Regions from separate parts of the Comamonas sp. AG1104 genome, predicted to be linked through region 3. Evidence: riboswitches for the same ligand, from Rfam matches in the RefSeq annotation. Region 3 holds a riboswitch; each other region holds the start of a gene.
What was found. A riboswitch is a leader RNA that binds a small molecule or an ion and turns the genes downstream of it on or off. The one in region 3 is predicted to bind glycine.
Positions count from the first base shown of each region.

Region 1: another riboswitch for glycine. It lies ahead of DFO48_RS20320 (trimeric intracellular cation channel family protein); the one in region 3 lies ahead of DFO48_RS07120 (D-amino acid dehydrogenase).
Region 2: another riboswitch for glycine. It lies ahead of gcvT (glycine cleavage system aminomethyltransferase GcvT); the one in region 3 lies ahead of DFO48_RS07120 (D-amino acid dehydrogenase).

Region 1 is NZ_QQAS01000007.1:238,870-246,952, reverse strand. It holds gene DFO48_RS20345 (LuxR C-terminal-related transcriptional regulator) at 275-1,039, shown strand; partial or broken gene DFO48_RS20340 (transposase) at 1,193-1,915, opposite strand; gene DFO48_RS20335 (glycosyltransferase family 39 protein) at 2,198-3,811, shown strand; gene DFO48_RS20325 (hypothetical protein) at 4,568-4,957, opposite strand; glycine riboswitch at 5,333-5,425, shown strand; glycine riboswitch at 5,439-5,558, shown strand; gene DFO48_RS20320 (trimeric intracellular cation channel family protein) at 5,611-6,276, shown strand; gene mnmC (FAD-dependent 5-carboxymethylaminomethyl-2-thiouridine(34) oxidoreductase MnmC) at 6,440-8,083, shown strand, end outside.
Region 2 is NZ_QQAS01000001.1:616,645-624,727, forward strand. It holds gene gcvP (aminomethyl-transferring glycine dehydrogenase) at 1-1,777, opposite strand, end outside; gene DFO48_RS02700 (hypothetical protein) at 1,868-2,419, opposite strand; gene gcvH (glycine cleavage system protein GcvH) at 2,467-2,841, opposite strand; gene gcvT (glycine cleavage system aminomethyltransferase GcvT) at 2,964-4,100, opposite strand; glycine riboswitch at 4,165-4,290, opposite strand; glycine riboswitch at 4,310-4,419, opposite strand; gene DFO48_RS02715 (energy transducer TonB) at 4,508-5,086, opposite strand; gene DFO48_RS02720 (MBL fold metallo-hydrolase) at 5,100-6,182, opposite strand; gene DFO48_RS02725 (hypothetical protein) at 6,332-6,661, shown strand; gene DFO48_RS02730 (DHA2 family efflux MFS transporter permease subunit) at 6,730-8,083, opposite strand, start outside.
Region 3 is NZ_QQAS01000002.1:542,276-550,358, forward strand. It holds gene nhaA (Na+/H+ antiporter NhaA) at 1-1,013, opposite strand, end outside; gene DFO48_RS07115 (DMT family transporter) at 1,365-2,297, shown strand; gene DFO48_RS07120 (D-amino acid dehydrogenase) at 2,453-3,721, opposite strand; glycine riboswitch at 3,893-3,992, opposite strand; gene DFO48_RS07125 (amino acid permease) at 4,536-6,056, shown strand; gene dinB (DNA polymerase IV) at 6,258-7,475, shown strand; gene DFO48_RS07135 (PAS domain-containing methyl-accepting chemotaxis protein) at 7,613-8,083, shown strand, end outside.

The DNA of each region.
Region 1 (8,083 bases), on a different contig from region 3:
AGGATGATGCGCTATTGAATAAATAGCACCCTTGGAAAAATTCCTACAATGATAAAAAATGTAATCTTTATTACAGATTATTTTTAAGACAATTATTTCAAAAACAAAGGGTTTTTATCTAGATTTATTTCCAGGATGGTTAATACCTTGTATTTGAGTATTAATATGTAAGAAATTAAACTCAATTTTTCTTTATTTGTTTTCTATGGATTTTCAGTAAAACAAATTCTATTTTCTGCGTGACTTCCAACCAATCGATCTGCTGGGGTGTCACATGTATCTAACCGACGCATCTATGAGTTCACGGTCTGACGTCGGCAGAACTGAAGGCGCATCTATTGCTTTCGGTGGCATGTGGCCGTCCGACATGAAAGGTCAGCAGAGCCAACCTGTGCGAGTCTTTCTGGTCGACGAAGACAGACACATCAGGAACGTGATCTCGCAGGAGCTCATGCGTGACCCGCGCACTCTTCTGGTAGGGCAGGCGTCCAGCTACAAAGAGGCTCGTAAGAGCATCTTTTCGCAAGAGTTCGATGTACTCCTCATTGACCTGTCTACTGGCGAAGGTCAAGGAGCTGAGCTGCTGGAGTCGATCCAGCTAAAAAGACCTGAGGTGCTATGCATCGCAATTTCTGCAAGTGAAAACGATGATGCCGCCATGGAAGCTCTTAAGAGAGGCGCTGTGGGATACCTTGTGAAGAATTCATGGTTTGGAAGCTATTTGCAGGCTGTGCTGGAAGTCGCCAATGGAGGGGCTGCGATTTCGCCGCGAGTGGCGAAGAAAATCATTCCCAAAATATTCAAGGCATCTATGCAGGGGGAAAACATCTCCACGCATAAAAAATTTGAGTCGCTGACTGAAAGAGAGATAGATATATTGAAATTGATAGCTCAAGGGAAAAGCACTCAAGAGGTTGCGTCCTACCTGGAAATCAGCCCATTGACTGTGGCAACACATGTAAAAAATATTTATGGAAAAATGCAGGTCAGAACCAGAGCACAAGCTGTCAGATATGCGATGCTGACAGGTATCATTTAAAACCGATTTTTTGTGTGAATTTCAAGTTCGAGATAAATGGAATTTTTCTTACAGATATTCTTTGATTGAGTATTTTTGATAAGAGAATTTTTCGTAAGGGGCACTGTTGCATAAATCAAGTTTGAGGCGAGCCTCCCCAAGCCCCGGCCGTGGCTAGGCCACGGCTGCCGTCTGAGGACGGCCCAGCTCAGTGAATCGGTCCAATATGGCTGCCCTGATATGCAGCTCATTGACTTGCCGTTCAAAGGTTCTGGACATGACCCGCTCGCCCAGTCGTTTGATGCAGTTCATCTTGCTATTCACCAAGCTTCGCCGGTGATAGCCACTCCAGACTTTCCATATCCTTCGACCCAAACGCCTGCATGCGGCGAGTGCCGCATTGCGATACGCGCAGGCATCGTCTTTGCGTATCCGTGCGTTCTTTCTCGGAGGAATGATGGGGACTGCGCCCCGTTGAATCACCGCCTCATACACGGGCTGTGTGTCATAGGCCCCATCACCGGTCAAACCGAGCACGGCTTCGTTGAGAGGGAGTTGCGCCATTGACGACGACGCTCAGCGCCGTGCTTTTTGCATTTCCACTCGCCTTCACCCAAGAACTTGATGCCCGTCGAGTCCACGAGCAAATGCAGCCCTCACAAATGCAAAAGTGACTCCACCATGGCGCAGTGCCAAGCCGAACAGATTCTTCATGGTCAGGCAAAACTGAATGGCGGCATCCGAGAACTTCGGGCTTCGCCCGCGTTTGCCGCTGGCCGCGGCAAACCATTGCATGCGCTTGTCGAGCCAGATGGTCAACGAGCTTCGTGACTTCAAGGCTGCGTTGTAGCTGAGGCAGTCGGTGGTGCGGTAGCGAAGTTTGCTGAACTGGCTCATGACGCAAGCCTACGACCTGCGGCACTGCAATTTATGCAACAACGCCGTTTGCATATCAAGCAAGCATCTTCCGCGCGAGAGTCTTAAGGAATTGATAAGTTGCAAAGCCTAGATTCCAGCCAGCAATAACAGCAGGTGAGCTGGATCTATCCAAGCACATCACGGCATGTTTAGCCGAAGGGGTCAGTGATGCTGCTAGTAAAGATGCAAAAGTTTGAGGTTGTAGCCAGAAGCGAATGCGCTGCGCCCCCCGTTATTTCACTCTGCGGCCTGGTCTGATCCATGCAAACCGCTACCACTCTGAGCGTGAAGGCTTCACGCAGCAGGCTCGACGACGCAGTCCTTTGGGGCCTGGCGATGGCGCTGTGGATCTTGGCCTTTGCGTGGATTCGCCCATTGAGCGACCCGGATGAGGGGCGCTATGCCGTCATTGCCTTGGATATGCTGCGCACCGGAAATTGGGTGACGCCTCATCTCAACGGGCTCCCCTTCTTTCACAAACCACCTCTGTACTACTGGCTTGCAGCCGGTGGCTATGAGCTGTTCGGTGTGCATGCATGGGTGGCGCGCGTGCCGTCCATGCTGGGAGCATGGCTGGCATCGATGAGCCTGCTGGTTCTAGCCAGACGCTACACAAGCACCTCGACCGCCATAACTGCGGCGATCATCTTCCTCACGATGCCCTTCGCTTATTTGGCCGCTCAGTACTCCAATATGGACATGCTGCTGGCTGGTTGCATGTGCGCCTGCACCACCTGTGCATTCATTGCCACGATAGAGGCGGACCTCGGCAAGACGTGGCGCTCCTGGATCACGGCAGCTGGTGTTTTTGCAGGTCTCGGCTTTCTCGCCAAAGGGCTCATTGGCCTGGTGTTACCGGGCTTGATTTGGTCAATATGGATGCTCTGGGAGCGTCGCTGGAAGCAAATGGCGCTTCCCCTTTACCCGCCAGTGTGGCTTGCCATACTGGCGGTTGCGGGGCCATGGGCATGGTTTGCGCAAAAGCAGCATCCGCAGTTTTTTCATTACTTCTTCGTTACACAGCATTTCCAGCGCTACACCGAAACGGGCTTCAACAACCCGCAGCCATGGTGGTTCTACCTGGCGGTGATCGCACTTGCATGTCTTCCATGGACTCTGGCTGGAATCTATATGCTGTTCAGGCAATGGCGGGCTCAGCAAGAGTTCATGCCCAAATCTGACTCACACCCTGCTCAAACGAGCCTCGATCGGTATATGGTGGTCTGGCTGTTGGCTGTGGTGGCCTTCTTTTCAATTCCCAGCAGCAAGATCGTGGGCTATGTGCTGCCGGCACTTCCACCTCTGGCCTACCTGATCGCCCGAGTCTGGCAAACGACTCTCGATGGTGATGGGTCGAACGTACTACGGGTGAGACCCAAGCTCGCTCTCACTATTGGAGCTTCGGCGGCTCTTTGCACGGCGCTGGCTATCGGCTTCGGCACCAAAGGTGTTCCACAGAAAGCTCGTTGGGACCGCCTGGCCGCGCTGCCGGTGCAGCCCGACGATCGGATCATGATGCTCGGACAGTTGTACTACGGCGCTCCTTTCTACATGCACACAGGCCAGATCCCTTGGGTCGTCGATGACTGGCAAGCCGCCAAAGCATCAAAGTCCGACAACTGGAGGAAGGAACTGCTGGATGCCGCAGCATTCTCTCCAAATAGCGCAAGCCATTTACTCCTTGAAAAACAGGATGCAAACCATGCTTTGTGCACAACCAAACACCGGGTATGGGTTGTTGGAGAGCCCGAGTCTGCGAAGCAGATGACACCATCGCTATCTGGTATCAAACCGATGCTTGAGCTGGGTTCTCGCGCTGTTTGGCTTTGCACACCTAACACCGCTTGCACAGCACCTTCTCCCATCGTGCATTGATTAGTCGACCCTGTATCAACCTCAGTCTTCGCTTTTATCCGAGCCAAGCACGCCTCCGCCGAGTGACTGATAGAGGGCCACCACATCACTAGAGCCGCTTGTATGTATACAGGTGTCGGGGTAAGGGTGCAGAGCCGCTAATGGCTGTTAGCGCAGACCGAATTGTTATGAACATCTCCATCCATGCAAATGCCTATCTCCTCAAGATATGGATGTTTAAGCGGGTGGCTCTTGGCTACACGCAGTGAGCCATGGGCCCCACTCGCAGGACAAGGGGCGCAATACATAACGGAGGTTTGGTAAACACCAAGGGCGCAAGGGCCGCGTCCGCAGCGGTAGCCGTACCAAACGGAGCGCGAGCGTAGTGACTGCGGCTACTTTGCCAAGCAGACCGTTAAGTTAATTTTGCGTAAGCAAAGTTACCCCGCAGACCTGCCCGGACTTGGCTGCTATTGATGCTCTGCGCGGCACGCACCTAGCTTTTGAGACTCTCGCTCTGACGCAGATATTCGTCTATCTCGCGTTCTCGCTCGGGGCTTAGTGGTTCATCTGCGAATAACTCACTCTGTTCTTTGCTGCCCATAGGTGGAAGCAACTTCGACAAACTGTCATACAAATGAACCTCTATGACCCCCCATTCCAAGAGAGCGGCTAAATACCCATGCCATAACAGGACGACAGTATCCGTTGGTCCGCGCCACCCCAGCTGCCTCGTGATGCGATTTCGCAACTCTTCCTCTGTTGGATAACCATTGATCATTGCGAAACCCTCTGCACAAACACAGTACCTTGCGACGTAATCACCGTCACACCCTGGATTTTCGAGCCACTGCGGCTGTCATTTCCAAATGCCCGCCCAATCCCCCGTTCAGCAATCTCTGGCGTCATTCCCGCCTGACCACGCGCATCAATGATGATGTTGCCCGACTGCCCTCGCGCATCCATGATCGTGCTTGATAGCGATTTGGAGAGCCCATCGGAGGTCTGGTTGGCCACGTTGCTCATCGTTTGGAGTTCGTATTTCGTGCCGTCGATAAAGAAATCAGCAGAGCGCCCCGCACTGGTTGCAGGAATCACTTCAACCGTCTTTCCACCGAGCGAAACCAATCTCCATCGCATCCCATCCCCTTTTGCACGCGTGAGCAAACACGCTGCGGCCTTGCGCGAACGCCGAGGTTCGCAGTGACCGTTTGATCTGGAATGAACAAGGCTAGGAACGGACTCGAACGAGCGAAATAAGAAGAGTCTTAAAAATGGCCGTGGGGATGCTTTGTTGCGGCGCAGCGCTGGCCAAACGAAGCGCAATGGCCTTCGTTGCGACGAGCTTTGCGTTTTTTGGGCTTCGATGTCGTGCGTATGCGTTTTTTATGGCGGACTGTTTCACAGACGAAGACGAAGACGCGCGCCTGTGCGCGCCATGGCAGATTCAGACCGGCCCTCCGCACCCCGTGCTGGCAGCCGCAGAAACACACCAATACAGGTATTAACCCGAATAAAGTCGCTGAAACTAGCTAGAATCGCGCCCATCCCGCGGGAGAGCGGAGCCTTTCGAGGGTTCCCGCCGAAGGCGCAAACTCCCATAATCGCTCAGGCAATAAGTACCGCAGGTGGGTCTGACAGGACCCGGATATCGCCAACTGGAGAGCAGCCCGCAACCACAAGTCTGCAGGGCTCACCGAAGGGGCAAGCATGTCCACCGCGAAGGTGCTCATGCGCAACTCTCAGGTAAAAGGACAGCGGGAGAGGCAAGCCGGACACTCCCGCCGATGTGAGTGGCTGGTCTATTTTCAAGTGCCTTCATGCTTCCTTCCGTCTCTTTGCTGGACTCGTTCCAGGCCTCCAACTTCACCGTCATGCTGGTCATCTATCTGGTGGCCATTACCGCCGAAGCCATGTCCGGCGCACTCGCCGCTGGCCGGCGCAATATGGATATCTTCGGCGTCGTCGTCATCGCCTTTGTCACTGCCCTGGGCGGCGGCACCATCCGCGACATGGTGCTGGGCCACTACCCCATCGGCTGGACCCAGCACCCTGAATATGTGTATCTGGTCATCAGCTTCGGTTTGCTGACCACCGTGATTGCACGCCATATGCACAGGCTCAAGCAGGTGTTTTTGCTGCTGGACGCCATGGGACTGATCGCCTTTTCGCTGATCGGCTGCAATACCGCGCTGGAGCTGGGCTACCCGACCATCGTCATCATCATGGCCGGCATGATTACCGGCATCAGCGGCGGCATCTTGCGCGATGTGCTCTGCAACCAGGTCCCCGTGGTGTTCCGCCGCGAGCTGTATGCCAGCGTGTCGCTGTCCGTATGCCTGATGTTCCTGGGCCTGCGCTATCTGGATGTCAGCCCCAATATCAGCACCATCGTGTGTTTTGCCGGCGGTCTGGCCTTCCGTCTGGCCGCCATTCGTTTCAAATGGCGCCTGCCGGTTTTTTCGTACCAGCAGCGCTGGGAGTGATCGAGACTCCCCCTGTGGCGCTGCGCGCCTTCCCCCTCTCTTGCTACGCAGGAGGGGGAGGCAGCCATCACTGCGGGGCGGCCCTTGCCTGGCTGCTCTGACCTAGACTGCGCCATGCATTACCTATGTAGTTTCACTTTCCATGTCTGAACCGATCACATGGATGCCGGATGGCACCCCCTATAGCTCCAGATTCGGCGATCGCTATCACAGCGAGTTCGGCGGCCTCGACCAGGCACGCCAGGTTTTTCTCGGTGGCTGCGATCTGCCAGTTGCCTGGGCCGATGCAGCGCAGTGGCGCATTCTGGAAACCGGCTTTGGCTTCGGCCTGAATTTCCTGGTCACCTGGGCGGCATGGAAAGCCGACCCCAGACGCCCGCGCATTCTGCATTTTGTCTCGGTGGAGGCCTACCCTGTCTCGCGCGAGGATCTGCTCGCATTTCTGCCGGCCGATGAGGAGCTGCGCCCGCTTGGCGAACAACTGGCCGAGCAATGGTGGGGACTGCTGCCCGGCGTGCATCGCCTCTCGTTTGACAACGGCCAGGTGCTGCTGACGCTCTATATAGGCGATGCCGGGACCATGCTGCGCAAGCAGCAGATGACAGCGGACAGCGTATATCTGGATGGTTTCTCCCCCCAGCTCAACCCCGAGATGTGGGATGAAGATGCCATGAAGAACATTGCCCGCCATTGCCGCCGGGGCACACAGCTGGCCACCTGGTGCGTGGCCGGCCATGTGCGCCAGGCACTCAAGGCTCAGGGCTTCGAAGTCAAGAAGCGCGCCGGCGTGCCGCCCAAGCGCCATAACCTGCATGCAGCCTACAACCCGGCATGGGAGCCGCGCCATCGCCCGGACGGCCTGCCTGCGCCCGTGGGCCAGGCCGGCCGCTGCCTGGTGCTGGGTGCGGGCCTGGCTGGTGCCGCCGCTGCCGCCAGTCTGGCCAGGCGCGGCTGGGAGGTGACGGTGCTGGATGCGGCGGCCGAGCCTGCAGCAGGAGCATCAGGCCTGCCAGCCGGCTTGTTTTGCCCGCATATTTCGCCCGATGACAGTGTTCTGTCTCGCCTGTCCAGAAGCGGCGTGCGCACAACGCTACAAAATCTGCAGCAACTGAGCCAAGCGCAAAAGTTGCATCCAGCCCAGGACTGGGCCCATGGCGGCGTGCTCGAGCATGACCTGAACGAGCCTTCCCATCTGCCCAGGTCATGGTTGCAACCCGGCAGCGAGACCAGCCCCTGGGGCCTGCACTGGAGTGCGCCTGCGCTGCCGGCTCAGCTGGCTGCGGCAAAGCTGCCTGCAGACAGTCACGCCGTCTGGCATGAGCAGGCTGGCTGGGTACGCCCCGCACAACTGGTGCGCGCGCTACTGCAAGTCCCCGGGATTCATTGGCAGGGCCATGCCCGAGCTTCACGACTGGTGCGCGATGAAGTGCACAACATCTGGCAAGTGCTGGATGCCCAGGGCCAGACCCTGGCTCAAGCCCCCATGCTGGTGCTGGCCCTGGGCCCGGACACCAAGCCCTTGTTGCAAGCCAGCGGCCTGGCAGCAGGGGAATGGGAGCTGCAAGCCATACGCGGCCAGGTCAGCGTGGCCGGGCATGATGCCGGGACGCTGGCGGCCATGCCGCCCTTCCCCGTCAACGGTCATGGCAATCTGGTGCCGGACTTTCCCTCGGCCAACCAGGTTGGCGCGCACCAGTGGATCATGGGATCGACCTTCGAGCGCGATGTGACCGAGCTGCCACCCTCCGCCGCCGACCAGCAGGCCGCCCACGCCAGCAATGGCGAAAAGCTGGGCGCTTTGCTGCCC
Region 2 (8,083 bases), on a different contig from region 3:
TGATTGCCAGCAGACCTGCGTACTCGCCCTGGCTGCCTGCATTGGGCTGCAGGCTGATGCCCGCGTAGCCCGTGGCCTGACACAGCCAGTCGCGCAGTTGCTGGTCCAGCTCGGCATAGCCTTGCAGCTGGCTGGCAGGAGCAAACGGGTGGATGTCGGCGAACTCTGGCCAGGTGATGGGGATCATCTCGCTGGTGGCATTGAGCTTCATGGTGCAACTGCCCAGCGGGATCATGCTGCGGTCCAGGGCCAGGTCCTTGTCGCTGAGGCTGCGGATATAGCGCAGCATGGCGGTTTCGGAGTGATGGGTGTTGAAGACCGGGTGGCTCAGATAGGCCGTGCTGCGCTGCAGGGATTCGGGGATCAGTGAGGTAGGGCCTTCGTCCATGGCCTCGATGGTGGGCAGAGCCTGACCCTCCTGGGCAAAGATGCTCCAGATCAGCTCGACATCGGCCCGGGTCGTGGTTTCGTCCAGGCTGATGCACAGATATTCATTCCAGGCCTTGCGCAGATTGACGCCTCGGGATACGGCACGAGCCGCCAGGGCATCGGTTGCATCCCGGGTATGCAGGCTCAGTGTGTCGAAGGCTGTGTCGTGGTGATGGGCGCTGAAGCCCAGCCTTGCCAGGCCCCGGCTCAGGATCGCCGTCAGGCGCGCCACCCGCTGGGCAATGCGCTTCAGTCCCTGGGGGCCGTGGTAGACGGCATACATGCTGGCGATCACGGCCGGCAGGACCTGGGCCGTACAGATATTGGACGTCGCCTTTTCGCGGCGGATATGCTGCTCACGTGTCTGCAGCGCGAGGCGGTAGGCGGGCTTGCCATGCACATCGACGCTGACACCCACCAGACGGCCGGGCAGGCTGCGCTTGTATTCGTCGCGGCAGGCCATGAAGGCCGCGTGCGGGCCGCCTGCTCCCATGGGCATGCCGAAGCGCTGGCTGTTGCCCACGACAATATCGGCATCCCATTCGCCGGGCGGTGTCAGCAGTGTCAGGGCCAGCAGGTCGGTGGCCACGATGGCGGCCGCCTGCTTGGCGTGAATGGCTTGCACATCGGCCTTCCAGTCCACGATCCAGCCGCTGGAGGCCGGGTACTGGATGACGGCGGCAAACAGGTCGCCCGCCAGCGCGGCATCCCACTCCTGCTGGCTGTTGGCGATCACCACTTCGATGCCGATCGGCCGGGCGCGGGTCTCGATGACTTCAATCGTTTGCGGGTGCAGATCGCCGGCCAGCACGATGCGATGGCTTCTGGATTTGACAGAGCGCCTGGCCAGCGCCATGGCCTCGGCGGCTGCCGTGGCCTCGTCCAGCATGGAAGCATTGGCAATCGGCATGCCGGTCAGGTCGGTCACCATGGTCTGGAAGTTGACCAGCGCCTCCATGCGGCCTTGTGAGATTTCGGCCTGGTAGGGAGTGTAGGCCGTGTACCAGGCGGGGTTCTCGAGGATGTTGCGCAGGATGACGCCCGGCGTGTGCGTGCCGTAATAGCCCTGGCCGATAAAGCTCTTCAGCACCTGGTTCTTGCTGGCGATGGCCTTGAGTTCGGCCAGCGCAGCGGCTTCAGTAATCGGCGGCGGAAGATCCATGGGCCTGGCGCGAGCGATGGAGTCGGGCATCACATCGCGGATCAAGGCGTCCAGCGATGGCTTGCCGATGGCGGCCAGCATTTTTTGCTGCTCATCGGCGTCCGGGCCTATATGACGGGGGATGAATTCTTGGCTGTTTTCCAGCGCTTCCAGCGAAGCGACGGGGGCGGGAGGCGACATCAGCATGGGAGGGACCTATTCTCAAATACTGTGACTGACGGTTTGCATGCCAGGCATGCGTGAATGCCGTATGCCTGAAGGCATACGGCCGGTGCTTCAAGCAGTGCTGGCTTGTTCCAGCGCGGTGTTCATCAGGGCCAGGCGTTCGCTTTCCTGGTCGGCATATTCCCAATCGGGATATTTGCTGCGCGCCACGGTGTTCAGCCATTGCTGGCAGGCCAGGGCAAGCAGGGCTTGCTGGTGCAGATCGGCATCGATGCTGCCTGTGATCTTGAGCTGACCAAAGGCGGTGGCCACGTGGGCGCGACAGACCGAGCGCAGATAGATCTGGTTCATGTCGTCGCTGGCCATCCATTGGGCCTTGGCAGCTTCGTCTTGAGCCAGCATGTCCTGGGGCACGGGCAGATCCCAGTCGCTCAGTTGCTGACGCAGAAAGCGCAGCGCCTTGGCGGGCTTGCCGCCCGTCTGCTCCTGGTACCACTCTTCAAGTGCGGCCAGCGTGTCGCTGCCATCATCGTTGCCGAAGGGGCTGAAGTCGTCACCGCAGTCGTAATAGAAGTCCTGGGCCGCGATGCGCGCAAAGGTCGGGTGGCTGGTCTCGCGGGCGAGACCGATGTCCGGATCGTCGAAATACAGAATGGTGCTCATGGCTGCATGCAAAAACGGCCTTCGCAATGCGAGGGCCGTTGATACGCTTAGTTGTCCTTGGCGAAGTCGTTGTAGGCGGTCTCTTCCATCAGAGCTTCGAGCTCGCCCACATTGCTCATCTTGACCTTGAAGAACCAGCCCGCGGCCAGTGGGTCGCTGTTGGCGAGAGACGGGTCATCGCGCAGGGCTTCGTTGACTTCGACGATCTCGCCGGTCACGGGCATGTAGACATCGGCAGCGGCCTTGACGGATTCGACCACGCCAGCCACATCGCCGGCCTTGAAGGAGGATCCCACGGCAGGCAGGTCCACAAACACCACATCGCCCAGCGCATCCTGTGCGTGTACGGTGATGCCGACGATGGCGGCATTGGTGTCAGCGGCGTTGATCCACTCGTGTTCTTTGGAATACTTGATGCTCATGGAAAGCTCCAGATGGGGGATTCAGGGGAATCGGGTGTTGTTTGAGAAAGGTCCAGTTCGCACTTTAGCGGTGTTCTGGCGGCTGTTTGGCAAAGTGGCCCGTCTCATGCACGGCGGCAGACCTAGCCGCGGTAGTAGCGGGTGGGAACGAATGGCGTGGCGACCACCTTCATGGGCACGGGCTTGCCGCGCACCATGGCGAAGATTTCCGTATCAATGGCGGCGTAGTCGGGCTCGACATAGGCCAGTGCCACGGGCTGGTTGAGCGTGGGGCTGAGCAGGCCGCTGGTGATGTGGCCGATATGCTGTCCGTCCATGTTTTCCAGCACGGCGGGCTCGCGCACGGGAATGCGCTCCAGCGCGATCAGGCCCACGCGCTTGCGGCGCAGCGACTGAGGGTTCTGCAATTGCTCCAGCACGATGGCCGCACCGGGAAAGCCGCCCTCGCGCTCGCCGCCGCTGCGGCGCACCTTCTGCATGGCCCAGTTCAGCGCGGCTTCCACCGGGGTGGTGCTGGTGTCTATGTCGTTGCCGTACAGGCAAAGTCCGGCTTCAAGGCGCAGCGAGTTGCGCGCGCCCAGACCGATGGGGGCCACCTCGGGCTGGGCCAGCAGAGCTTGGGCAAAGGCTTCGGCTGCTTCTCCGGGCAGGGAGATTTCAAAGCCGTCCTCGCCCGTATAGCCGCTGCGCGTGATGTAGAGCGCATGGCCTTGCCAGTCAAAGTGATTGCCGGTCATGAAGACCAGTTGCGTCACACCGGGAATCAGACGCGAGAGGGCCGCAGCGGCTTGCGGGCCTTGCAGGGCCAGCAGGGCGCGCTCGGGCAGTGGGACGACCTCGCAGCGGTTACCGATGCCGCTCTGGATATGGGTGATATCGGCCTCTTTGCAGGCGCCGTTGACGATGAGGAACAGATCATCGCCGCGATTGACGAACATCAGGTCGTCGAGAATGCCGCCTTGCTCATCGAGCAGCAGTCCGTAGCGCTGCTTGTGCAGGCCCAGGTCGATGACATCGACGGGCATCAGCGATTCGAGCGCGGCGGCGGCATCGGGGCCGCGCAACAGCAACTGGCCCATGTGCGAGACATCGAACAGGCCGGCGGCCTTGCGCGTGTGCAGATGCTCGGCCATCAGGCCTTGAGGGTATTGCACGGGCATGGAGTAGCCGGCAAACGGCACCATGCGGGCACCCAGTTTCTGGTGCAGGGCAAACAGCGGCGTGGAACGCAGATCGGAAGAAGTGGCAGCAGCAGTCACAGGCAAGCGCTCCGGTGGTCAAAACCAAATGAGTGGCCATGCATGACTGGGCCATGCTTGGCGGGCTTGCCCTGCTGTCCGCTTTACCTGAGAGATTCACTGTCTTTGCTTTCGCGGACAGTTTGCTCCTTCGGTGGATGCTGGCGCACATACGAAATGACGGCCTGCATCTCTCTCCAGCAAGGGACGCTGCAGGCTCGCACACCTTGCAGCGTTTGTCAGTCCTTTTGCCTGAGCGTTTTGACTCCGGGTGGGGGTCTGCGCCTTCGGCGGTGCAAGGCAGCTTCAAGCTGCAGGCACTCTCTCCTGACGTTGGCGATTCTAGCGGCGGGCAGGGTGCCTGCACCACCGCAATTAGTGGATTTTGGGGTTTTCGAGCACAGATCGCCGGGATTGGGCCTGTGCGCTCATCGTGTCTCGGTATTCAAGGATGGAGGCTCGGGGAGCTCAATCTCCTGGCGTGGAAACACCAACTGATAGGGCTGCTCGAAGCAGGCTGCCACGGGCTGGCCCTGGCGCATGCCGGGCTTGAACTTCCAGAGCTTGAGCGAGCGCATGATGGAATTCACGATGCGGGGATCGGCATCGGCAGGTTGATAGGCCACACGGCCGAGCTGACCCTGAGCCGTGACTTCCAGGCGGAAGACCACCGTGGTTTCCAGCCCGTTCGGAAACCAGTGGGCGCTGATGGAGGGCGTGGTGTGGCGGCGTGGCCGGGGTTGCTGATCGAGCTGGGCGGGGGGTGTGCAATCTGCATTGATCCAGGCGGGCCATTCCATGCTCTGTGACCGCTTGCGCTGCGTGTTCAATGACGGAGCCGGCGTCGGCTCCGGCCGCTCGGAAACCGTGCTCGGGGTGCCGGCATCCGGAGGCAGCTTGGGCTGACTGCCATCGGAGAGGTGGGAACAGGCACCGAGCAGCAAGGTGGCCAGGGCTGCGGCAAGGTGTGAAGTGCGCGAAATGTCCATGAGGGCATTGTCGGCCATGTCGGCAGCATTTTCAGGGTTGCGCAGGGCGCAGATCCAGTCCTTTGATATCGACCTCGGCACAGGCACGCCACCAGGCCGAGCCGGCATGCGGAGCGCTCAGGTCCAGGCGCTCGCCCATCATGGGCGTGGCGATCTCTATGCCGTGCTGCCTGCCCAGACTCAGAATTTGCTCGAAGGGATCCCACCAGGCATGCATGGCGAGGTTGAAAGTGCCGTTGTGTATGGGCAGCAGCCATTGGCCGCCGAGATCCCGGTGGGCTTGCATGGTCTGGGCCGGATGCATATGGACATAGGGCCAGTGGGCGTCGTAGGCTCCGGTCTCCATCAATGTGACATCGAAGGGGCCGAAGCGCCTGCCGATTTCGGCAAATCCGTCGAAGTAGCCGCCATCGCCGCTGAAGAAAACGCGCAGCGGCCTGTCGGCCTGGCGGTCTTCTATGGTCCAGGAAGACCAGAGCGTACGGTTGCCGTCTCGCAGGCTGCGCCCAGAGAAATGCTGGGCGGGCGTGGCCGTGAAACGCAGGCCGTCGACCTCGCTGCCCTGCCACCAGTCGTGCTGCACGATCTTGTCGGCCGGCACGCCCCAGGCCGCCAGTCTGTCTCCCACTCCCAAAGGGCAGAGAAAAACGCCTACCTTGGGCGCAAGCACTCGAATGGTGGCTCGGTCCAGGTGGTCGTAGTGGTCATGCGAGAGCAGCACGCCGCGCAAGGCAGGCAACTCGTCCAGGGCAATCGGCGGGGCATGAAAGCGCTTGGGGCCGGCAAACGATAGTGGGGAGGCACGCTCGGAAAACACCGGGTCCGTCAGCCACCAGCCGCCGCGCAGCTTCATCAGCAAGGTGGAATGGCCCAGGCGATACAGGCTGCGTTCGGGCGCGAGGTTCAGCTCGGCCGTGCTAAGCGGCAGCACGGGCAGCGCCTTGCCCGGCTCGGAATCGGCCGGCTTGTTGAAGAAGAACTTCCACAGCGTCCCGGCATCAGGCTTGGGGCCGTCAGCCGGACGTGGATACGTGTTGCGAAAGCGCCCGCCTGAATACTGAGGCGAGTCCTCGTAGTCGGCGATGGGGGTGGAGAGGCTTGGTTTGCGAAACAAGATCGGGCGCCTTAGTAAGACATTTGCCGCAGTTTGGGACGGTTTGCTGCGCTGCAAGAGCGAACTTGCAAGAGGCCGTATCGCGGCAACGGCCATTCGGGCACTGGCATGGGACCGATGCGACACTTGCTCGAGGAGGAGCAAGCACAATGAATCCCATGGTTCTGAATCTCGAAAATCTGCTGGCTGCCGGCAAGGACGGTGCCTTGCTGCGTTACACCCTGGGCAAGGCTTATGCCGATGAGGAGCTGATGGGCGTGGCGCGCGAGCATCTGCGCAAGGCCACGGCACTGGATGCCGAATACTCCGTCGCCTGGAAGCAGCTGGGCAGGGTGGAGCTGGCGCTGGGCGATGCGCAGGCGGCGCGAGCCGCCTGGCAGCAAGGGCTGAGCTGCGCTCAGGCCAAGGGCGATGCCCAGGTCGTCAAGGAGCTGCAGGTGTTTTTGCGGCGCCTGGACAAGCAGGCTGCCGGCACCTAGAAACTTCAGAAAAATAGCTGCAAGCGATTGTGGATCAATCGCTTGCAGCCCATTCTGTCTGAAGTTTGTCAGTGTGCGCCGGCGGCCGCGTCGGAGGCTCCTGCGGCAGAGGCCGGGCGCTTGGTGAACCAGATCAGCACGATCAGGCTCAGGAACAGAAAGGACGATGCCAGAAAGATGTCGTCGGCGGCCCGTGTGAAGGCCTGCTGATCGATCAGCCGGTTGATCTGGGCATAGGCCTGCTCGGCGCTCATGCCCGCTGCCTGCAGATTTCTGACCGTGCTGGCAAACGTGCCCTGGCCCTGCACCAGCAACTCGGTCAGATGCGCATGGTGCATGGAAGCCCGGCTTTCCCACAGGGTGGTGGCAATCGAGGTTCCCATGGCACCAGCCGTGATCCGCACGAAGTTGGACAGACCAGCGGCGGCAGGAATGCGGTCCGGCGTCAGTCCGCTCAGCGTGATGGTGGTCAGCGGAATGAAGAAAAATGCCATGGCACCGCCCTGAATCAGCGTGGGAATCAGGATATGGGCGAAGTCGGTCTCCACGGTGAACTTCGAGCGCATCCACAGCACCATGGCAAACACGATGAAGGCAATCGTGGCCATCTTGCGCGGATCCCAGACACCGACCTTGCGGCCCACCATTGGCGTGAGCAGGATGGCCAGCAGGCCAACCGGCGCCAGGGCCAGGCCGGCCGAGGTGGAGGTGTAGCCCATCCATTGCTGCAGCCACAGCGGCAGCAGCACGACATTGCCGAAGAACAGGCCATAGGCGATCGACAGCGCGATCGAGCCAGCCGCGAAGTTGCGTCGCTTGAACAGGCGCAGATCGACGACTGGATGGGCGTCGGTCAGCTCCCAGACCACGAAGACGGCAAAGGCCACCACGGCAATCACCGCAAAGGCGATGATTTCATTGGAGGCAAACCAGTCCAGCTCCTTGCCCTTGTCCAGCATCAGCTGCAGCGCCGCCACCCAGAGCACGAGCAGGGACAGGCCCACGGTGTCGATAGGCAGCTTGCGCGTGGGCGTTTCGCGGTTGCGGTAGATGCTCCAGGTCATGAGGGCCGAGAGCAGGCCCACGGGAACGTTGATGTAGAAGATCCAGGGCCAGGAAATATTGTCCGTGATCCATCCGCCCAGCAGTGGCCCGACCACCGGCGCGACCAGCGTGGTCACGCCCCAGAGCGATAGCGCCACACCGGCCTTGGCGGGCGGATAGCTGGACAGCAGCAGGGTCTGCGACAGCGGGATCATGGGGCCGGCCACGGCGCCTTGCAGCACGCGGAACAGCACCAGCATCTCCAGCGAGGAGGCAAAGCCGCAGAGCCAGGAGGTCAGCACGAACAGCAGCACGCTCATGGTGAACAGGCGCACGGCGCCGAAGCGCTGGGTGAGCCAGCCCGTCAGCGGCACTGAG
Region 3 (8,083 bases):
GGCATGATGCAAAAAGCCACCCAGGGATGAAGAATCATGGGCAGGCGCAGAGCGGGCGGCAACAGGTCGCGCTGTGCGAGCTGGGCGGTGCGCAGCTCCTGCAGCAGGTGCTGAGGATCGGGCCGGCCGCTGAGCACCTGCTCGCCAGCCTTGCGCATGGCCGTCTGTGCCGTGATCAGCAGCGGCATGGGGGCAGGGCGGGCAAACACGGGCGTCATCAGGCCCAGCACCACGCCTGCCAGGGTGGGGTGTGCGCCGGTCTTGAGCAGGCCGAACCAGAGAATGGCGCCGGGCAGCACATACAGGGGCGCGGCGGCAATGCCCATGCGGTTGAACAGCAGCACCAGCAGCACGCCGGCTGCGGCAACCACAAAGCCCATGGCCTGCAGGCCGCCGGAGTAGAAGAAAGCAATGATGAGCACGGCAACGATGTCGTCGATGATGGCCAGGGCCAGCAGGAAGATACGCAGTGCACCCGGGATATTGCGGCCCAGCAAGGCCAGCACGCCCACGGCAAACGCGATGTCGGTCGCCGTCGGAATTGCCCAGCCGTTGAGCAGCGTCCTGTCGTTGCCTGCCAGGGCCACGTAGATGAGTGCGGGTACGGCCACGCCGCCGATGGCTGCGATCAGGGGCAGACTGGCCTGGCGCAGGCTGGCCAGCGCGCCGTTGTGCAGCTCGCGACGGATCTCCATGCCCACGACCAGAAAGAACACCGTCATCAGCACGTCGTTGACGATGAAATGCAGATCGGTGCTGAAGCTCCATGGGCCCAGCGTCAGCGCGACGGGGGCATGCCACAGTGCAAAGTAGCTTGGAGCCGCAGCGGAGTTGGCCCAGACAAGGGCTGCTGCAGCGGCCAGCATGAGCACCATGCCGGCAAAGGATTCGATATGCAGCAGGTGCGAGATCTGCGCCTGCACGCGCTCGGTGGCGGATTGCAGCGCGGGGATGCGGGGTGAATTCTGGGATGCAGAAGGCGCAGGGGCCTGCACAAGTGTTTGTGGGTCCATGAGTTGGTAGGTGTCTGAAGTCGTGCTCTGAAGGCGTGCTGCACCTGAGGCAATGCCTGCTGGTGCCGTCTGCATTGCTAGACGACTGGCGCGCTGGCGGCCCGACCTGCGCATGAACATTCACCTGCCATCGCCACCTTGTGCGGCGGGCACCCGGCTGAAATTGTAGCTAAAGATGCAGCAATGGTCTGGATATGTGGTTTATTTGCGGGGAAGCAGGCCTCGCCATCAGGACGGTTGCCTCTCGCGCTTCGCGTCGCCTTGGCTCAAGCGGGTGCACTGCACGAATCACGTCAGCGCCGCCCGGCAGCCGGCGCTATGCTGGCGCGCTAACGAAAGAGAAGGCGTGTCATGTCGGGCATAGGAATGGAATATTTGTGGGTGGGAGTGGTGCTGTTTGCGGCGGCGGCGCAGACGGTGCGCAACACAGCCCAGCGCTCGCTGACGGCGCAGGTCGGTACGCTGCCGGCCACGCTGGTGCGCTTTCTATACGGCCTGCCGTTCGCCGCCGTCTATCTGCTGGCGCTGTATGCGCTGGGCGATCCTTCCCTGGTGCTGCCGAAGTTCAGCGCCGCCTATCTGGGCTGGATTGCGCTTGGTGCGCTCTTTCAGGTCGCAGCCACGGTCGCCTTGCTCATGGCCATGAAGGAGCGCAACTTTGCCGTGGCGGTCACGCTGTCCAAGACCGAGGTGCTGCAGGTGGCACTGTTTGCCGCCATGTTCCTGCACGAGTTGCCGACCCGGCTGGCGCTGCTGGCCATGGTGCTTGCCACGGTGGGCGTGCTGATGCTGTCGCTGCCGCCGCGCGGGCAACTGTTCACGCTCTCGGCCTGGACCAGCAAATCTTCGGTCTACGGGCTGATCTGCGGCGCCTGTTTTGCGCTGGCCACGGTGGGCTTTCGCGGCGGCGCGGTCGAGATCGCAACACTGGGCGTGAGCTCGCCCTGGCTGTCCGGGGCCTTGGGCGTGCTGATCGCGCAGACCATGCAGTCTGTCGTCATGAGCGCCTGGATTGCCAGAACCCATGAACAGGGCCTGCGTCCCATCTTCAAGGCCTGGCGCATCTCGCTGCTGGCCGGCAGCATGGGCGCTGCGGCATCGCTGGCCTGGTTCACCGCCTATGCCATGCAGGGGGCCGCTGCCGTGCGCACCCTGGGCATGGTGGAGGTGGTGTTCAGCTATATCGTCTCGCGCAAGGTGTTCAGCGAGAAGCTCTCATTGACGGAAAAGCTGGGCATGGCGCTGATGATGCTGGGCCTGGTGCTGATCTGTCTGCAGCTCTGATTTCAAGAGCTACCTGCGCTTGTCTGTGCTCATTTTCAAAGCTAAAAGTCTTTGAAATCAAACATGAGAAAGCGCAAGAAGCTTCTGAATCAATAGCTTTCTGCAGCGACGATGCGCGATGCCGTGCTTGTTGGTGCAGTTCCTTGAATTAGCTATCAGGCGCTGGCGGTGGTCAGCGTGGCCGGCCGGGACTGCCTGCTGGCGCTGCCCATGGACTGCAGCACGACATCGCCGACCATGTCGGCGGTGACGGCCGACAAGGTCCAGCCCAGATGGCCGTGGCCGGTGTTGTAGAACACGCCGGGCTTGTTGCCAGGGCCCACGCGCGGCAGCATGTCCGGCATCATGGGGCGCAGGCCCGCCCAGGGCACGACGCTGCGCGTGCTGACGCCCGGGAAGCACTGCTGCACCCATTCGATGAGCGGGCGGATGCGGTCGGCGCGGATGTCCTTGTTGTAGCCGTTGAACTCCGCCGTACCGGCAACTCGGAAGCGCTCTTCGCCGAGGCGGCTGGTGACCAGCTTGGTCTCGTCGTCCAGCAGGCTCACCAAGGGAGCTGCGGCGCGGCTGGCTTCGTCCGGCAGATTGACCGTGATGGAATAGCCCTTGACCGGGTAGATGTTGACGCTGTCGCCGAGCTGGGCGGCCAGCGCGCGGCTGGCCGTGCCTGCGCAGACCACCATGGCGTCGAAGGTCGACGTTTCGGTTTCCAGACCCTGGCGCACGGTCACGCTGGCCTGCTTGCCATTGCTGTCCACCGACACGATTTCCTGACCGTAGCGGCATTGCACGCCCAGTCGCTCGCAGGCGGCGGCAAGGCCGCTGGTGAACTTGTGGATGTCGCCGGTGGAGTCGCTCTCGGTGAAGTAGCCGCCATAGAAGGTTCCGGACAGGGTCGGCTCGATGGCCTTCATTTCATCGGGCGTGACGGCGCGGCGCTCCAGCCCGCCTTTGGCCAGCAACTGGGAAACCTTGCCCGCATGCTCAAAGCCTGCTCGGTCGCGGTAGATATGCAAGATGCCTTTTTGCTTCAGATCGAAGTCAATGCCTTCGCTGGCTGCCCAGTCAAACAGGTGCTCGCGTGCCGCAATCGCCAGCCTGGCGGTCTCCACGGTGTTTTTCTCGTAATGGGGGATGGCAGCGAGAAACTGGCAGAACCAGGAAATCTTGTGCCAGCTGGGCTTGGGGTTGAGCAGCAGCGGAGCATCGCTCTTGAGCATCCACTTGAGGCCCTTGACGATGGTGGACCAATGGGTCCAGACCTCGGCGTTCGAGGCCGAGAGCTGGCCGCCATTGGCGAACGAGGTCTCCATGGCGGCATAGCGCTGCTTCTCGAACAGGGTGACGGAAAATCCGCGGCGTGCGAGGGCGTAGGCGGTGGTCACGCCCGTGATGCCACCGCCGATGACGGCGATTGTCTTCATGATTCAGATTCCAGATGCGTCAAGGGTGGAGCCCGTGCGCAACATGCGCAGCGGACGCCCCCTCTGTTCTGGACCTGAGAGATTCACGAGGCAGGGCCTTGCGGCGCTGCTCGCTTGCTCCTTCGGTATGCCCGGCGGACGATGACGTCCGGACATTCTTCAGAGTGTGTGAAAGCGATGCCGATCCTTTGGCCTGAGAGTTTCCGGGGCGGTTGCTCCTTCGGCGCTGCATGCGCCAAGTTTGCGCTGCAGTCTCTCTCGGCATCACCGGGCTGAGAGCCTGTGGGCAAATGTAGGAAGAACGGCGGCGCCTGGATATACGGGTTTACTAGAGTTCTGCGTCAGGGGGCGGCCATGGCTGATCATGTCGGGTCTGCGATATTTGATAGCACTTACCGCTTATCCTTCAATGAAATATTGATTTTTTGCCTTTGAAAATGAATGTATTCAATAGCAATGTGCTTCTAAGTTCATAGCAATAAGCTCTGTCAAGTACGCCCGAGCAGCCCCAGAGTCAGCCCCTGCATTGGCACAGCGGCTTATGGAGGTTGGTGTATTTGGGCAAAATATCGTCTTTGCCTGTCAATTGGCCCGGCGATATCACCGCTTTGCCATTGAAGCGCCCGACTGGGGTGGCTGCCGATTCAGGATGCAACTGGCCTATCCGCCATGGCGTTCTGCTGTCATGGCTTCGTTCCTTTGTCCTTGTTGACCGCGACCGTCATGGTCGCCTTTTTGCGTTGCCTGTCGCAGCGCCTGCGGGATGGTTGGGTGTTTTGTCTGGATGGGCGCAAACCATTACAACAAGACATTTATGTCCCAACCCAACTCAAGCCAGCAGCTCGCGCCGACTGGCGATGGTGACGATAAGCAGCCCCGCTTGCACCGGGTGCTCAAGCAGCGCCACCTGAGCATGATCGCCATTGGCGGCGCCATCGGCACGGGCCTGTTCGTGGCCTCCGGCTCGGCCATTGCCCAGATCGGCCCGGGCGGAGCCGTGCTCACCTATCTGCTCATCGGCATCATGGTGTACTACATCATGACCAGCCTGGGCGAGCTGGCTGCCTTCATGCCGGTGGCCGGTTCCTTCTCGACCTATGCCTCGCGCTATGTGGATCGCGGCTTCGGCTTTGCGCTGGGCTGGAACTTCTGGTTCAGCTGGGCTGTGGTGGTGGCGGTGGACCTGGTGGCCTCGCAACTGGTCATGGCCTACTGGTTTCCCAATGTGCCAGGCATCCTATGGAGCGGCCTGTTCCTGCTGCTGATGGTGGGGCTGAACGCGTTTTCCGCGCGCGGCTTTGCCGAGGCCGAATATTGGTTCGCGCTGATCAAGGTGCTGGCCGTGGTGGCCTTTCTGATCACCGGCGTGCTGATTCTGTTCGGCATCATCAGCAACGGCCATGTGCCCGGTTTCGAGAACTGGACCACGGGCGATGCGCCATTCGTCGGCAATTTCGCGACCTTTGTGGGCGTGGCCATGATCGTGGCCTATTCCTTCCAGGGCACAGAGCTGGTGGGCGTGGCGGCAGGAGAATCCGAGAACCCGCGCGAGAACGTGCCGCGTGCGATTCGCCAGGTGTTCTGGCGCATCCTGCTGTTCTATGTGCTGGCGATTGTCGTCATCGGCTTTCTGATTCCCTATACCGATCCGCAACTGCTGCGCACCGATGTGGCCGATATCGCCGTGAGCCCGTTCACGCTGGTGTTCCAGCACGCAGGCCTGCTGTCGGCGGCCACGGTGATGAATGCGGTGATCCTGACCTCGGTCCTGTCGGCCGGCAACTCGGGCATGTATGCGGCCACGCGCATGCTCTACAACATGGCGACCGAGGGCAATGCGCCGCGCATCTTCTCCCGGTTGACCCAGAACGGCGTGCCGCTGGTAGCCTTGATCGGCAGCACGCTGGTTGCCAGCCTGTGCCTGTTTTCCTCGCTCTACAGCCCGCAGGCCGTCTATATCTGGCTGCTGAATCTGGCCGGCATGACGGAGTTCATCGTCTGGCTGGGCATTGCCGTCAGCCACTACCGTTTCCGTCGCGGCTATGTCATGCATGGTCACGATGTGGGCCTGCTGCCCTACAAGGCCGGCGCCTTCCCCTTCGGCCCCATCTTTGCCTTCGTGCTGTGTCTGGTGGTGACGCTGGGCCAGAACTACCAAGCATTCCTGGAAGAACGCATCGATTGGGGCGGGGTGGTCTCGACCTATCTGGGCATTCCGCTGTTTCTGCTGTTCTGGCTGGGTTACTGGCTGGTCAAGCGCAAGACCTGGATCAGCTATGCCGATATGCGCTTTGACGAGCTCGAAGACATCAAGCAGGGCAAGGTTTCGTCCTGAGACCGTCTGAGCCTTCCTCTTTTCTGTGCGGGAGGCTGAAGGCAGCAGGGCTGAGGTCACGCTGCTGCTTGCTGTTTTCAGGTGCGTGTGTGCTTGTTTAATGCATGGATGCCGTCTCTTGCCAGCGCAGGCAAAATCGGCACTGTGAGCGATCTTCCCACCAGCCCCGAGCCCAGATCCAGGCGCATAGCGCATCTGGACATGGATGCGTTCTACGCCTCCGTGGAGCTGCTGCGCTACCCGCAGCTCAAGGGGCTGCCGGTGGTGATCGGCGGCGGGCGGCGCAGCTTTGACGAGGAGCTGCTGGCGCGGCACGCGGGGCGGCCGCTGTCCGAGATCCCGGTGGCGGACTTTCCGCTGCTGCGCGATTACACGGGGCGCGGCGTGATCACCACGGCCACCTATGCGGCGCGGCAGTTCGGCGTGGGCTCGGCCATGGGCATGATGAAGGCCGCCAGGCTGTGCCCGCAGGCGATTCTTCTGCCCGTGGACTTTGCCGAGTACCGGCGCTTTTCGCGGGCCTTCAAAGAGATCATCGTGTCGATTGCGCCGCTCATGGAGAACCGCGGCGTGGACGAGGTCTATATCGACTTCACCGACGTGCCGGGCGGCCAGCGCGAAGGCGGACGCGTGCTGGCCCGACTGATCCAGAAATCCATCTTCGACGCCACGGGCCTGACCTGCTCGGTCGGCGTGGCGCCCAACAAGCTGCTGGCCAAGATGGCCAGCGAGTTCAACAAGCCCAACGGCATCTCCATCGTCCAGCCCGAAGACCTGCAAAGCCGGATCTGGCCGCTGGCCTGCCGCAAGGTCAACGGCATAGGCCCCAAGGCCGATGCCAAGCTCAAGAGCCTGGGCATAGAAACCATCGGCGACCTGGCCTCGCAAAGCCTGCCGCAGCTGCTGCACTGGTTTGGCAAAAGCTATGGCCACTGGCTGCACGAGTCGGCCTGGGGGCGGGACGAGCGCGCCGTGGTGATCGAGAGCGAACCGGTGTCCATGAGCCGCGAGACCACCTTCGAGCGCGATCTGCATGCCGTGCGCGACAAGGCCGAGCTGGGTGCCATCTTCACGGACCTGTGCGAGCGGCTGGCCGAGGATCTGCGGCGCAAGGGCTATGTGGGGCGCACCGTGGGCATCAAGCTGCGCTATGACGACTTCAGAATCGCCACGCGGGACCAGACCCTGAACCTGCCGATACAGGATGCGGCCGCCATCCGCCTGGCCGCAGGCCAATGCCTCAAGCGCGTACCGCTTGGCAAACGCATCAGGCTGCTGGGGGTCAAGGTCTCGGGCCTGATTGCCGAGCAGCTCTGGCAGGCCAGCGCCCACGATCCGGTGGCAAGAGAGCTGCTGCTCAGACCTCATGGTTTGACCTCGGTCAAGCATTCTGATCCCTATACCGCATCTCTGTTCTGAGCTTGGGGCCACGGGAATCATCGCTGTGCGATGATTCAAGTGTGAATTTGTGTATCTGGTTAACCAGCTGACTACGGGATGCCTGATCGCTCACTCTCGAACAAAAACTACATAGGCCTATTGGAGGAGTGCAAAGCATGCGCCTGAACCTGCCGGTATCTCAACAAAACTACGACTTTCCGGGTGACGAGCTGCTGGTCTCCAGCACCAACACCAAGGGCGAGATCACCCATTGCAACCCGGCCTTCGTGCGCGTCAGCGGCTACGCCTACGAAGAGCTGATCGGCCAGCCGCACAATCTGATTCGCCATCCCGACATGCCGGCTGCTGCCTTCAAGGATATGTGGCGCACCATTGCTCATGGCTATCCCTGGACGGCACTGGTCAAGAACCGCCGAAAGAACGGCGACCACTACTGGGTGCGCGCCAATGTCACGCCCATCATGGAAGGCGGCAAGCCAAGCGGCTATCTGTCAGTGCGTACCAAGCCTTCGGCCAGGGAGGTGGCCGAAGCCGAAGCGCTGTACGCGCGCATGAGCAACGAGGAAAAGCAGGCACAGGCCAGCTTCCGCCTGCGCGCAGGCGCGGTGCGCCGCCTGGGCCTGATG